One region of the Geobacter sp. AOG2 genome, then DNA from elsewhere that is predicted to be linked to it. Evidence: riboswitches for the same ligand, from Rfam matches in the RefSeq annotation. Region 1 holds a riboswitch; the other holds the start of a gene.
What was found. A riboswitch is a leader RNA that binds a small molecule or an ion and turns the genes downstream of it on or off. The one in region 1 is predicted to bind thiamine pyrophosphate.
Positions count from the first base shown of each region.

Region 2: it holds a riboswitch for thiamine pyrophosphate, as region 1 does, so the genes downstream of both, thiD (bifunctional hydroxymethylpyrimidine kinase/phosphomethylpyrimidine kinase) here and thiS (sulfur carrier protein ThiS) in region 1, are expected to answer to the same signal.

Region 1 is NZ_BLJA01000001.1:440,474-445,764, reverse strand. It holds partial or broken gene thiE (thiamine phosphate synthase) at 1-546, opposite strand, end outside; gene LDN12_RS01975 (thiazole synthase) at 772-1,551, opposite strand; gene thiS (sulfur carrier protein ThiS) at 1,638-1,838, opposite strand; TPP riboswitch at 1,940-2,038, opposite strand; gene LDN12_RS01965 (PilZ domain-containing protein) at 2,207-2,533, shown strand; gene LDN12_RS01960 (AAA family ATPase) at 2,594-3,688, shown strand; gene LDN12_RS01955 (flagellar FlbD family protein) at 3,787-4,107, shown strand; gene LDN12_RS01950 (flagellar motor protein) at 4,111-4,857, shown strand; gene LDN12_RS01945 (OmpA family protein) at 4,864-5,291, shown strand, end outside.
Region 2 is NZ_BLJA01000001.1:3,689,438-3,694,728, reverse strand. It holds gene LDN12_RS16800 (ASKHA domain-containing protein) at 1-677, opposite strand, end outside; gene selD (selenide, water dikinase SelD) at 677-1,705, opposite strand; gene alr (alanine racemase) at 2,101-3,234, opposite strand; TPP riboswitch at 3,419-3,524, shown strand; gene thiD (bifunctional hydroxymethylpyrimidine kinase/phosphomethylpyrimidine kinase) at 3,591-5,072, shown strand; gene thiC (phosphomethylpyrimidine synthase ThiC) at 5,100-5,291, shown strand, end outside.

The sequences.
Region 1 (5,291 bases):
GTGGCTGCAGCCCGTCCCCCGCACGGCGGTCATGTTTTCAGGCTTCACGCCGCCGAGGGCAAACACCGGGACCGGCAACGCCTCCACCGCCCGCTGCAAGTCTGCACACCCCAGCGGCTCCCCATAAGCCGCCTTGGAGGGGGTCGCAAAGACCGGGCCGAAGGTGATGAAGTCCGCCCCGTCATGCACCGCGCGGCGCGCTTCTGCCAGACCGTGGCAGGAATAGCCGATCATCATGCCCTTGCCGCACCGCCCGCGCACCTCGGCCACGGGTGCGGAGGCCGTCCCCAGATGGACGCCGTCGGCTCCCACGGCCAGGGCGATATCGACCCGGCTGTTGATGAAGAGCCGCGCTCCGAACTCCCTGGTTACGTGCCTGAGCGCCAGGGCAAGCTCAGTATATTCATCATCCGGCAGATCCTTCTCCCGCAGTTGCACGGCGCGCACCCCACCGGACAGTGCGGCGCGCACCACGTCCACAAGCGGCCGGCCCGCGGTCTGGCTGCGGTCGGTAATCAGGTACAGGGAAAAATCAACTGGTTTCATGGGGACACGGGAAACATGCGACAAAGATCATCGGGGCGCAACCGGTCACGCCCTTGGGTGAATGCGTCACAATTAGAAACGAGCAGTTTCCGATTCGGAAAGGAGGAATTTTTCGTCCAGGCAAGGAAATCAAGGGATTGCGCGGAGGCGTACATCGGTACGCCGCACAAGCAAGCCCGAAGATTGACGCCGCATGGGCGGAAAAGAACCCTTTCCGGGCGGAAACTAGGCAATCATGCCGTCCAGCGGGCTGGATGCGTTCGCGTAGAGCTTGCGGGGGATCCGTCCGGCCTTATAGGACAGCCGCCCCGCCTCCACGGCCAGCTTCATGGCGCGGGCCATGGCAATAGGGTCCTGGGCTCCGGCGATGGCGGTGTTCATAAGCACGCCGGCGCAGCCCAACTCCATGGCGACGGCCGCATCGGAGGCCGAGCCGACCCCGGCGTCCACGATCACCGGAATCTTGACCGTTTCCAGAATGATCCTGATGTTATAGGGGTTACGAATACCCAGGCCGCTGCCGATGGGGGCACCCAGCGGCATGACCGCGGCACAGCCGATATCCTCCAGCTTTCGGCACATGATCACGTCGTCGCTGGTGTAGGGGAGTACGGTGAAACCCTCCTTGACCAGAATCCTGGCGGCCTTGAGCAACTCCTCGTTGTCCGGGAAGAGGGTCTTCTCGTCTCCCAGCACCTCAAGCTTGACAAAATCCGACATGCCCGCCTCCCTGGCCAGGCGGCAGGTGCGTATGGCGTCGTCGGCCGTGTAGCAGCCCGCGGTGTTGGGGAGCAGGGTGTATTTCTTGGGGTCGATATAATCCAGGAGTGATTCCTTGCTCCGGTCCAGGTTGACCCGCCGCACCGCAACGGTAATGATCTCGGCCCCCGAAGCCTCCAGGGCTTCGGCCGTCTGCTGGAAGCTGGCGTATTTGCCGGTACCCACCATCAGGCGTGAGGTAAATTCGCGGCCGGCAATCGTCCATGTATCGTTTTTGGTTGTCATGGTAGAGCCTCTCCTTGTGCTGCCGTGTTGACTACAGGACGGGGTTCCGGCGAACGGTTTCCCCCGCCGTTACCCTTACCCGCCCTTTATCCCCCGCCCACGAAGTGGACGATCTCTATCCTGTCTCCCTCGGACAACCCGTGACCGTCATAGGCCGCCTTGGGAACGATATCCAGATTGACCTCCACCGCCACCCGCTCACGCGGCAGCTGCAGATGCTCCAGAAGGCCGGCGACCGTGCTGCCATCGGCGATGTCGATGGTCTCGCCATTCAGTGTAATGTGCATGTTTTCTCCTTCAGCGCCCGGTACGAACTGACTGCACGGGTCGTGAACAGGCTGTTGAACGGCCTCCTAAAACGCAAAAAAGCCGCGGAAGCGGCTTGGAACATCGGATGTCTGCGCTTCCCTACGCCGGCATTACCCGGATCAGGTACTAAGGGTCGCGGGCATTGCCGCTCTCAGTCGAAACTCCCCCAGCGTTTACATTAACCTAGTGTATTGGCGCGGGTCTGTCAATTGAATTTATGCCGCCATAATCCGGGAAAGTGGCAAGTAAAATTCCCCACCTTTTCAAATCTTCTCCCGCATCCGTTGTTTTGTGGTATAGTCGTGGCGCTTTCATTGCGTAATAAGCACTTCAGTTTGAGGGCATAATGACCGAAAAGAGAATTATACGGCGGCTTAAAAAACGTTTGACCGTCCATTTCGGCATCGACGGCGCAAGCCGTGTGGCATTCAGCGAGGACGTATCGACGACCGGCATGTTCATCAGAACCGCCAATGTCTGCCCACCCAACAGCAGGATCAGAATCGAATTTACCGTTGATGACAACCTGATTCAGGTTGACGCGCGGGTCATGTGGGCAAAGAAGGTACCGCAAAACCTCTTTCATCTGGCCAAGAAAAGCGGCATGGGGGTAAGGTTTCTGCGCTTCCAGGCCGGTGAAGAGCACTTCCTGCGGTTTCTTGAAGGGGCATGACCAAAGTCTCTGCGGCAGCCAGCCGGAGTGACATGGTTTCGAGAGGATGAAAAAAGACTCATGGCCTGTAAAAAGATATTCATAGCCGCCACCGGCCAACATTGCGGCAAGACCACCATCAGCCTGTCGCTCATGCATCTGGCGCGTAAAAAGTATGAGCGGGTCGGCTTCGTGAAACCGCTCGGCCCCAAATGCATCGAGTACAACGGCCTGACCATGGATATGGATGCCGCCATGATGGCCAGCGTTTACGGCCTGGATAGCGACGCACACCTCATGTCGCCCATGACCCTCACTCCCGGCTCGACCAGAAAATTTCTGGACGGCAAGATTTCCCCGGAAATACCCCGCACCCTCATCGCCGGGGCGATTCACGAACTGGAGCAAAAATACGACTTTCTGATCATAGAAGGAGCCGGCCACGGCGGCGTCGGCTCGGTGGTCGGCGCAAACAACGCCCAGGTTGCCACCATAGCGGGCGCACCGGTGCTCATGGTTACCAACGGCGGCATCGGCAATGTGATTGACGCCGTAGAACTGAACCTTGCGCTGTATGAGCGGGAAAAGGCCGACGTCCGCGTCATCATGGTCAACAAGCTGGTGCCGGAAAAACGCGAACGCTCCCTTGCCTACCTCAAGAAGGCCTTTAGCGGAACCGACCTCCTGGTGACAAGCGCCTTTGACTATAATCCGATCCTGGCCCATCCGACCCTGCAACATGTGGCTGTAATGCTCGGACAGTCGCTCAAAGGGAACCCCGACGACAGAAGCCGTATTTGCCATACCATCCAGTTGGGGGCGGCATCTTCACAGCGGGTCATCGATCACCTTGAAGACTCCACGCTGCTCATTGTGACCAGTTCGCGGGATGAGTTGATCGTCACCGCTTCTTCATTGCATCACATACCGGATTTCAGAAAACGTTTGGCCGGCCTGGTCATCAGCGGCCATGCCCCCATGTCGCTCATCACCCGGCAAATCCTTGACGACAGCAAGATCCCCTATATCCGCATCGAGGAGACCTCTTCGGAGGTTTTCCACCGTCTCAGGGAACACGTCTCAAAGATCGGACCGGAGGACCGGGAAAAAATCGAACTGATCAACTCAATCTCAGAACGCTATATCGACTTCCCGGCCATCGATGCCTTTTTGTAGCGGGCAATAATGTGCTCACCCTAACTTTAGGCAAAAAGTTCTTGACCTGACAGCGTTTTTGATATTTATAGACAAACATTCATATCTCCGGTGGTATTATGATTTTCCTGACCCGTATGGACAGACAGGCGATGTATTTGAACCCTGATCACATCGTCAGTATAGAGGAAACACCCGATACGGTCATTACGCTCTTCAACGGCCATCATTTTATCGTAAAGGAATCCGCCGCCGATATCATCAGCAGGGTTGTGGCCTTCCGCGCCAGGATCATACGGCGCTCTGGAAATGCCATAGGACGCAAGTACCTCACAAAGGCCAAAAAAAGCCTTTTTCGCAGTGCAACCCTGAACAGAAACCTTACCATCGACAATCGTGAAGAGCACGAACGCAGTCCATTTCACAGCCAGGAATTCTAGGATATGGATATCGCAACACTCATAGGCTTGTTAATGGGATTCGGGGCCATTTTCGGCGGTGCTGCGCTGGAAGGCCTGCACATGAAGGCGCTGATCCAGCCGACAGCCGCCCTGATCGTTCTGGGCGGCACCTTTGGCGCCGCGTTCGTGAGCTTCCCGCTTCCCGCCATTATCAAGGCCTTCAAGGATGTCAAAAACGCTTTCCTGCCGCCGAAGATCGATCACGATGCGGTGGTCAAGGACATCATCAACTATGCCACCAAGGCGCGACGCAACGGGCTCATCTCTCTGGAGCAGGAGGCCCAGTCCGCCAGAGACCCCTTTATCAAGAAAGGGATATCGCTGGTGGTCGACGGCATTGACCCGCAAAAACTGCGGGAAACCCTGGAAGCCGACATCATGGCCTACGAGGACAACACCAAACACAGCGTCGAGTTTTTCGAGGCGGCCGGCGGTTACGCCCCGACCATCGGTATCATCGGCGCCGTTCTCGGCCTGATCCACGTCATGAGCAACCTCTCGGATACTTCCAAGCTGGGGGCCGGCATCGCCGTGGCCTTCGTCGCCACCATTTACGGCCTGATGACCGCCAATATCATCTGTCTTCCCATAGCCAGCAAGCTGAAGATCCGCATGAAGGAAGAGGTGTTGCGGCGGGTCATGATCCTGGAGGGGTTGATCGCCATTCAGAACGGCGAGAACCCGCACTTCATCGAACAGAAACTGAAAGCCTTCGTAGGCGCCCATTAACCAGCCATGGCACTGAAAAAAGAACCGGAAAAACATGCCAATCACGAACGCTGGCTGGTATCCTACGCCGACTTCATCACCCTTCTGTTTGCCGTCTTCACGACCCTGTATGCCATGTCCCAGACCGACAAGAAGAAGGTCGAGGAGGTCATGCAGTCGCTTCAACAGTCCTTCGGCATGGTGACCGCCGGCGCGCCTTCGCCGAAGATCAACGTTATCCAGTCCAAGCCGATCAGCATCATACCGACCATCAAGCCGGAGATGTCCGTTGCCCCATCCGGGAGGGCCCGCAGCGGGCAGGCACGCACCCGTGCCGACGACAAGGATTTCCGCCAGATAAAGTCTTCCATTGAGGCCTACCTTGTGAAACAAGGCGCCCAAAACAAGGTCAATCTCACCATTACCCGGAGGGGACTGATCGTCAGCCTCAAGGA
Region 2 (5,291 bases), 3.2 Mb from region 1:
ATCGTCGCGATCTTCACCCGCTCTCCCTCGATGCGGATGGAGTTGACGGCCCCCGGCAGGGCGGCCATGCCGCAGGAGAGGTTGCCCCCCTCGAAGGCCGGCCCGGCCGCGGCCGAGGTGGCCCAGATGGTGTCGCCCGAGGTCAGGGCCATCTCGCCGTTGGTGCCCATGTCCAGGCAGAGGGTCGCCTCGCCCGGCGCCGCGCCGTAGAGGAAGGCGACCGTATCGCCCCCCACGAACCCGCCCGGCATGGGGAAGAGGTACACCTGGGCCGCGCCGTCCCAGCCCAGTTCTGCCGCCGTCACCGGTTTGCCGCCGGTGAACAGGGGACGATAGGGGGGAAAGGCCAAAGACTTCACCGGCAAACCCAACAGCAGATGTTGCATGGCCGGGTTTCCGGCGATGGCGGCCTGTTTCACCCCGCCCCAGGGGACGCCGCTCTCCGCGCACAGTTCATGGGCCAGACGCAGCAGTTCGGTGCGGATCAGGGCCGCCATCTCCTGTTGCGCCTCTTCCGAGTGCACCGCCGCGTCCAGGCGCGACACCACGTCGGCCCCGAACCGGCGCTGGGGGTTCATGCTGCCGGTCATGGCCAGCCGCTTCCCGGTGGCGCGGTCGATCAGGGAAGCGGCCAGGGTGGTGGTGCCCAGGTCCATGGCGAGTGCGTAATCGGGCATCAGACGATCTCGATGGGACGGGATTGCCGGGGGAGCACGAGGCCGACCTGCCGGGTAAAGATGCCGCGCCCAGGGGCTTCGGCCAGGAAACGCTCCGCATCGCCGGGCGCGAGCGAGATCAGGAGCCCGCCGGAGGTTTGGGGATCGAAGAGCGGCAGAAGGTCCTCGTCGGTGGCGTTGCGGCCGCTCACCAGGGGGGCGTAGTGGTCCCGGTTGCGGTAACAGCCGGCCGGCACCATGCCGTCGGCGACCAGCCCGGTCACCCCGGACATGAGGGGAATGGCGTCGAGCCGCAGGCGGATGCTCGCCCCGGCGCCCTGGGCCATCTCGCTGCAATGGCCGATCAGGCCGAAGCCGGTCACGTCGGTGGCGGCGGAGGCGTTGCACTCCCGCATCAGCTCCGCGCCCGCGCGGTTGGAGGTGGTCATCCAGGCGGAGGCGTCGGCCGCCGCCCCCTCCGGGGCCATCTCCCCCTTGATGGCGGTGGAGATGATGCCGGTGCCCAGGGGCTTGGTCAGGAGCAGCACATCCCCCGGCCGGACGGTGGAGTTGCGGATGATCCGGCCGGGATCGATCAGGCCGGTCACGGAGAGCCCGTACTTCAACTCGTCGTCCTCCACCGTATGGCCGCCCACCAGACAGACCCCGGCCTCTTTCAGCACGCTGTTGCCCCCGGCCAGGATCTCCCGCAGGATTTCACCCGGCAGGGAACAGGCGGGAAAAAACACCAGGTTCATGGCGGTCACGGGGCGGGCGCCCATGGCGTAGACATCGGAAATCGCGTTGGTGGCGGCGACGCGGCCGAAGGTGAAGGGATCGTCCACGGGAGGGGTGATGATATCGGCCGTCTCCACCAGGGCGCACTCCGGCCCGATCCTGTAGACCCCGGCGTCGTCGGAGGTCTCGGGACCTACAAGAAGGTTTTCGTCGCGGTAATCCCAAAGCCCGTCCAGGGCTTTCGCCAGGCCCGCAGGACCCAGTTTCGCGGCTCAACCGGCGGCTTTTACCAACTGCGTCAGTTTGATCATGGCGTTCCTTTGCTTGGGTGGTGGGGGGTTGGGGATTTTATGGGACTTATGGGATTTTATGGGACTTATGGGATTTTATGGGACTTATGGGATTTTATGGGACTTATGGGATTTTATGGGACTTATGGGATTTTATGGGACTTATGGGACTTATGGGATCAATGGGAATGGGACTAATGGGAATTTATAGGACCTATGGGACACCTATAATTCCTATTAGTCCTATAATTCCTATTAGTCCTATAATTCCTATTAGTCCTATAATTCCTATTAGTCCTATAACTCCTATTAGTCCTATAACTCCTATTAGTCCTATAACTCCTATTAGTCCTATAACTCCTATAACTCCTATAAGTCCTATAATCCCTATAAGTCCTATTAAACCCCTCCCCCCCTCACTTCAAATAAACCCTGGGCACCCGTTTGCTGATGCCGCAGAAGATCTCGTAGGGAATGGTGCCGGCCAGGGCCGCCAACTCCTCGGCGTGGATGCAGTTCCCCGCCCCGTCGTCCCCTATCAGGACCACTTCGTCCCCCACCGCCACGCCGGGGATGTTGGTCACGTCCAGCATGATCCAGTCCATGCAGACCGTGCCGGCCACCCGCGCCCGCTGCCCCCGGATCAGCACCTCGCCCCGGTTGGTGAGGGCGCGGGGGTAGCCGTCGGCGTAGCCCACCGGCACGCTGGCGATCAGGGTCCGTCCGGGGGCGGTGAAGCGGCGGGCATAGCTGATGGTCGTGCCCGGCTCCACCCATTTCAGCATGGCGATGCGGCTTTTGAGGCGCATGACCGGCCTCAGGTCCAGTTTCCCCTGAAAATCGGGCGACGGGATGGCGCCGTAGAGCACGATGCCGGGACGGGCCAGATTGCAGCCGGCGTTATCCCGAAGCAGGGCGGCGGCGCTGTTGGCGATGTGGATATACCGCGGGGAAAACCCGGCCTTGCGGGCCTCGGCGACCACCCAACCGAACCGCTCCGCCTGGGTGCGGGTAAAGTGCTGGCCCGACTCGTCCAACTCGTCGGCGCTGGCAAAGTGGGAAACGATCCCCTCCAGGGCGAGGTGGGGCAACTTTTTCAGTTCGCTCAAAAACGCCGGGGCCTCGGCATAGGTAATCCCCAGACGCCCCATGCCGGTGTCGATCTTGAGGTGGACCTGGGCCTTGCGGAAGAGTTTTCCGGCGGCCTGGTTGAGGGCCTGGGCCTGCTCCAGGGTAAAGAGGGCGGTGGAGATGTTGTAGCCGATGCATTTGCGTTCCTGGCCGGGATAGACCCCGCCCAGGAGCAGGATCGGCTTGTCGATGCCGCTCTTGCGCAGTTGGATCCCCTCGGCCAGGAAGGCGACCCCGAAGGCGTTCACCCCCAGGGCCTCCAGCTCATGGCTGATATCCATGAAGCCGTGACCGTAGGCGTCGGCCTTGACCACCGCCAGGATCTCGGTCCGGCGGGGGATGGCGGCGCGGATGACCTCAAAATTATGGCGCAGGGCGTCAAGATTGATCTCGGCGAATGTGGGGCGGCTGTCGTACACGACCGTGGTGCTCCTTTTCCGGGTACTCTGTCGTCAGATGATGAAAGAAAGGGTCCGCCACGGTTATTACCATGTCCGCCGCCGACTGTAAAGGGGTGGGTGCCGACAGGACGGAGGAGGGAAACACCCCTCATGGTTAACATGATTGACAGAATCGGTTAAATCCAGTACCGTAGACAGAATTACAAGGCCCTGGGGGAGTTCGCAAGAACTGAGATGATTCCTTTGGAATCAGACCCTTTGAACCTGATCCGGTTAATCCCGGCGTAGGAAAGCGGCTTGCACGACTGTTCATCTTCTATGAACCCGGCCGCCTGTATCATGACAGCGCGGCCTTTTTTATCGCGAGGGAAACCATGGGCGAGTGCAGCAGACAGTTTCGTCTGGTCATCAACAATACGGCGCAGGCATTCCCGCCGATAGCGGGCGTTTACCTGATCACCGACCAGGGGGACAACCTGGTGGAACGGGTGCGGACCGCCCTCGTGGGCGGCGTGTCGGCGCTCCAGTACCGCGCCAAGGACAAAAGCCGCGAGACGCTCCTGGAAGAAGGGCGCGCGCTGAAACAGCTCTGCAAGCGCGCCGGGGTGGTCTTCATCGTCAACGACGACATCCACCTGGCCAGGGAACTGGATGCGGACGGCGTCCACCTGGGACAGGACGACGGCGGCATTGCCCAGGCGCGGGAGATACTCGGGTCCGGCAGGATCGTCGGCAAATCGACCCACGATCTGGACGAGGCCTTTCAGGCCGAGCGGGAGGGGGCCGATTACATCGGTTTCGGCGCCATGTACCCGACCGACAGCAAGGTCGTCTCCCACATGCCGGGCACCGGCGGCCTCGCCGCCATCCGCGACCGGATCAAGCTCCCGGTGGTGGCCATCGGCGGCATCACCACCAGCAACGCCTGCCGGGTGATCGACGCAGGCGCCGACGCCGTGGCGGTGATCTCGTCGGTCCTGTCCAGCCACCGCCCGGATATCGCGGTCGCCGAATTGAAACTGCTCTTCAACCGCACCTGCCCCTATCCGCGCGGCTCGGTCCTGACCGTGGCCGGCAGCGACTCGGGAGGCGGGGCGGGCATCCAGGCCGACATCAAGACCATCACCCTCCTGGGGAGCTATGCCGCCAGCGCCCTGACCGCCCTGACCGCCCAGAACACCCGGGGGGTCTCGTCCATCCACGGCCTCCCCCCCTCCTTTGTGGTGGACCAGATCGCCACCGTGCTGGCCGACATCCCGGTGGACGTCATCAAGACCGGCATGCTGCACACCGCCGCCATCGTCTCGGCCCTGGCCGAACTGCTGACGGAGCGCACCGTCTACATCCCGCTGGTCATCGACCCGGTCATGGTCTCCAAGGGGGGCACGACCCTGCTGGACCGGGACTCGATCCGGGTGGTCCTCGACCAATTGCTGCCCCATGCCTACCTGCTGACCCCCAACATCCCCGAGGCCGAACGCCTTTTGGGGAGAGCGATCCGCTCCGAGGCGGACATGGAGCAGGCCGCCCGCGATCTGCACGCCCTGGGCCCGGCCAACGTGTTGCTCAAGGGGGGGCACCTCACCGGCCGGCAATCCATCGACATCCTCTTCGACGGCTACGAATGCCGGGAGTATGCGGCGGAGCGGGCTTTCACCAGCAATACCCACGGCACCGGCTGCACCTACGCCTCGGCCATCGCCGCGTTCCTCGCCCAGGGAGAACCGCTCAGATGCGCCGTGGAAAAGGCCAAGGAATACATCACCGACGCCATCCGCCTGTCACACCCCCTGGGCAAGGGCCATAGCCCGGTTAACCATTTTGCCGCCGCGCAGCACGGCGACCGGCAACCCTGACCACTAATCTTTCGTACGGAGCACGCAATGACCCAACTGGAATACGCCCGCCGAGGCCTCATTACCGAACAGATGCAGATCGCAGCCGCAGCGGAAGGGGTCGCGCCCGAATTCATCCGCGAGGGACTGGCCGCCGGCACCATCGTCATCTGCCACAACATCAAGCACGCCAACGGCATCCCCCTGCCGGTGGGGACCGGCCTGCGCACCAAGATCAAC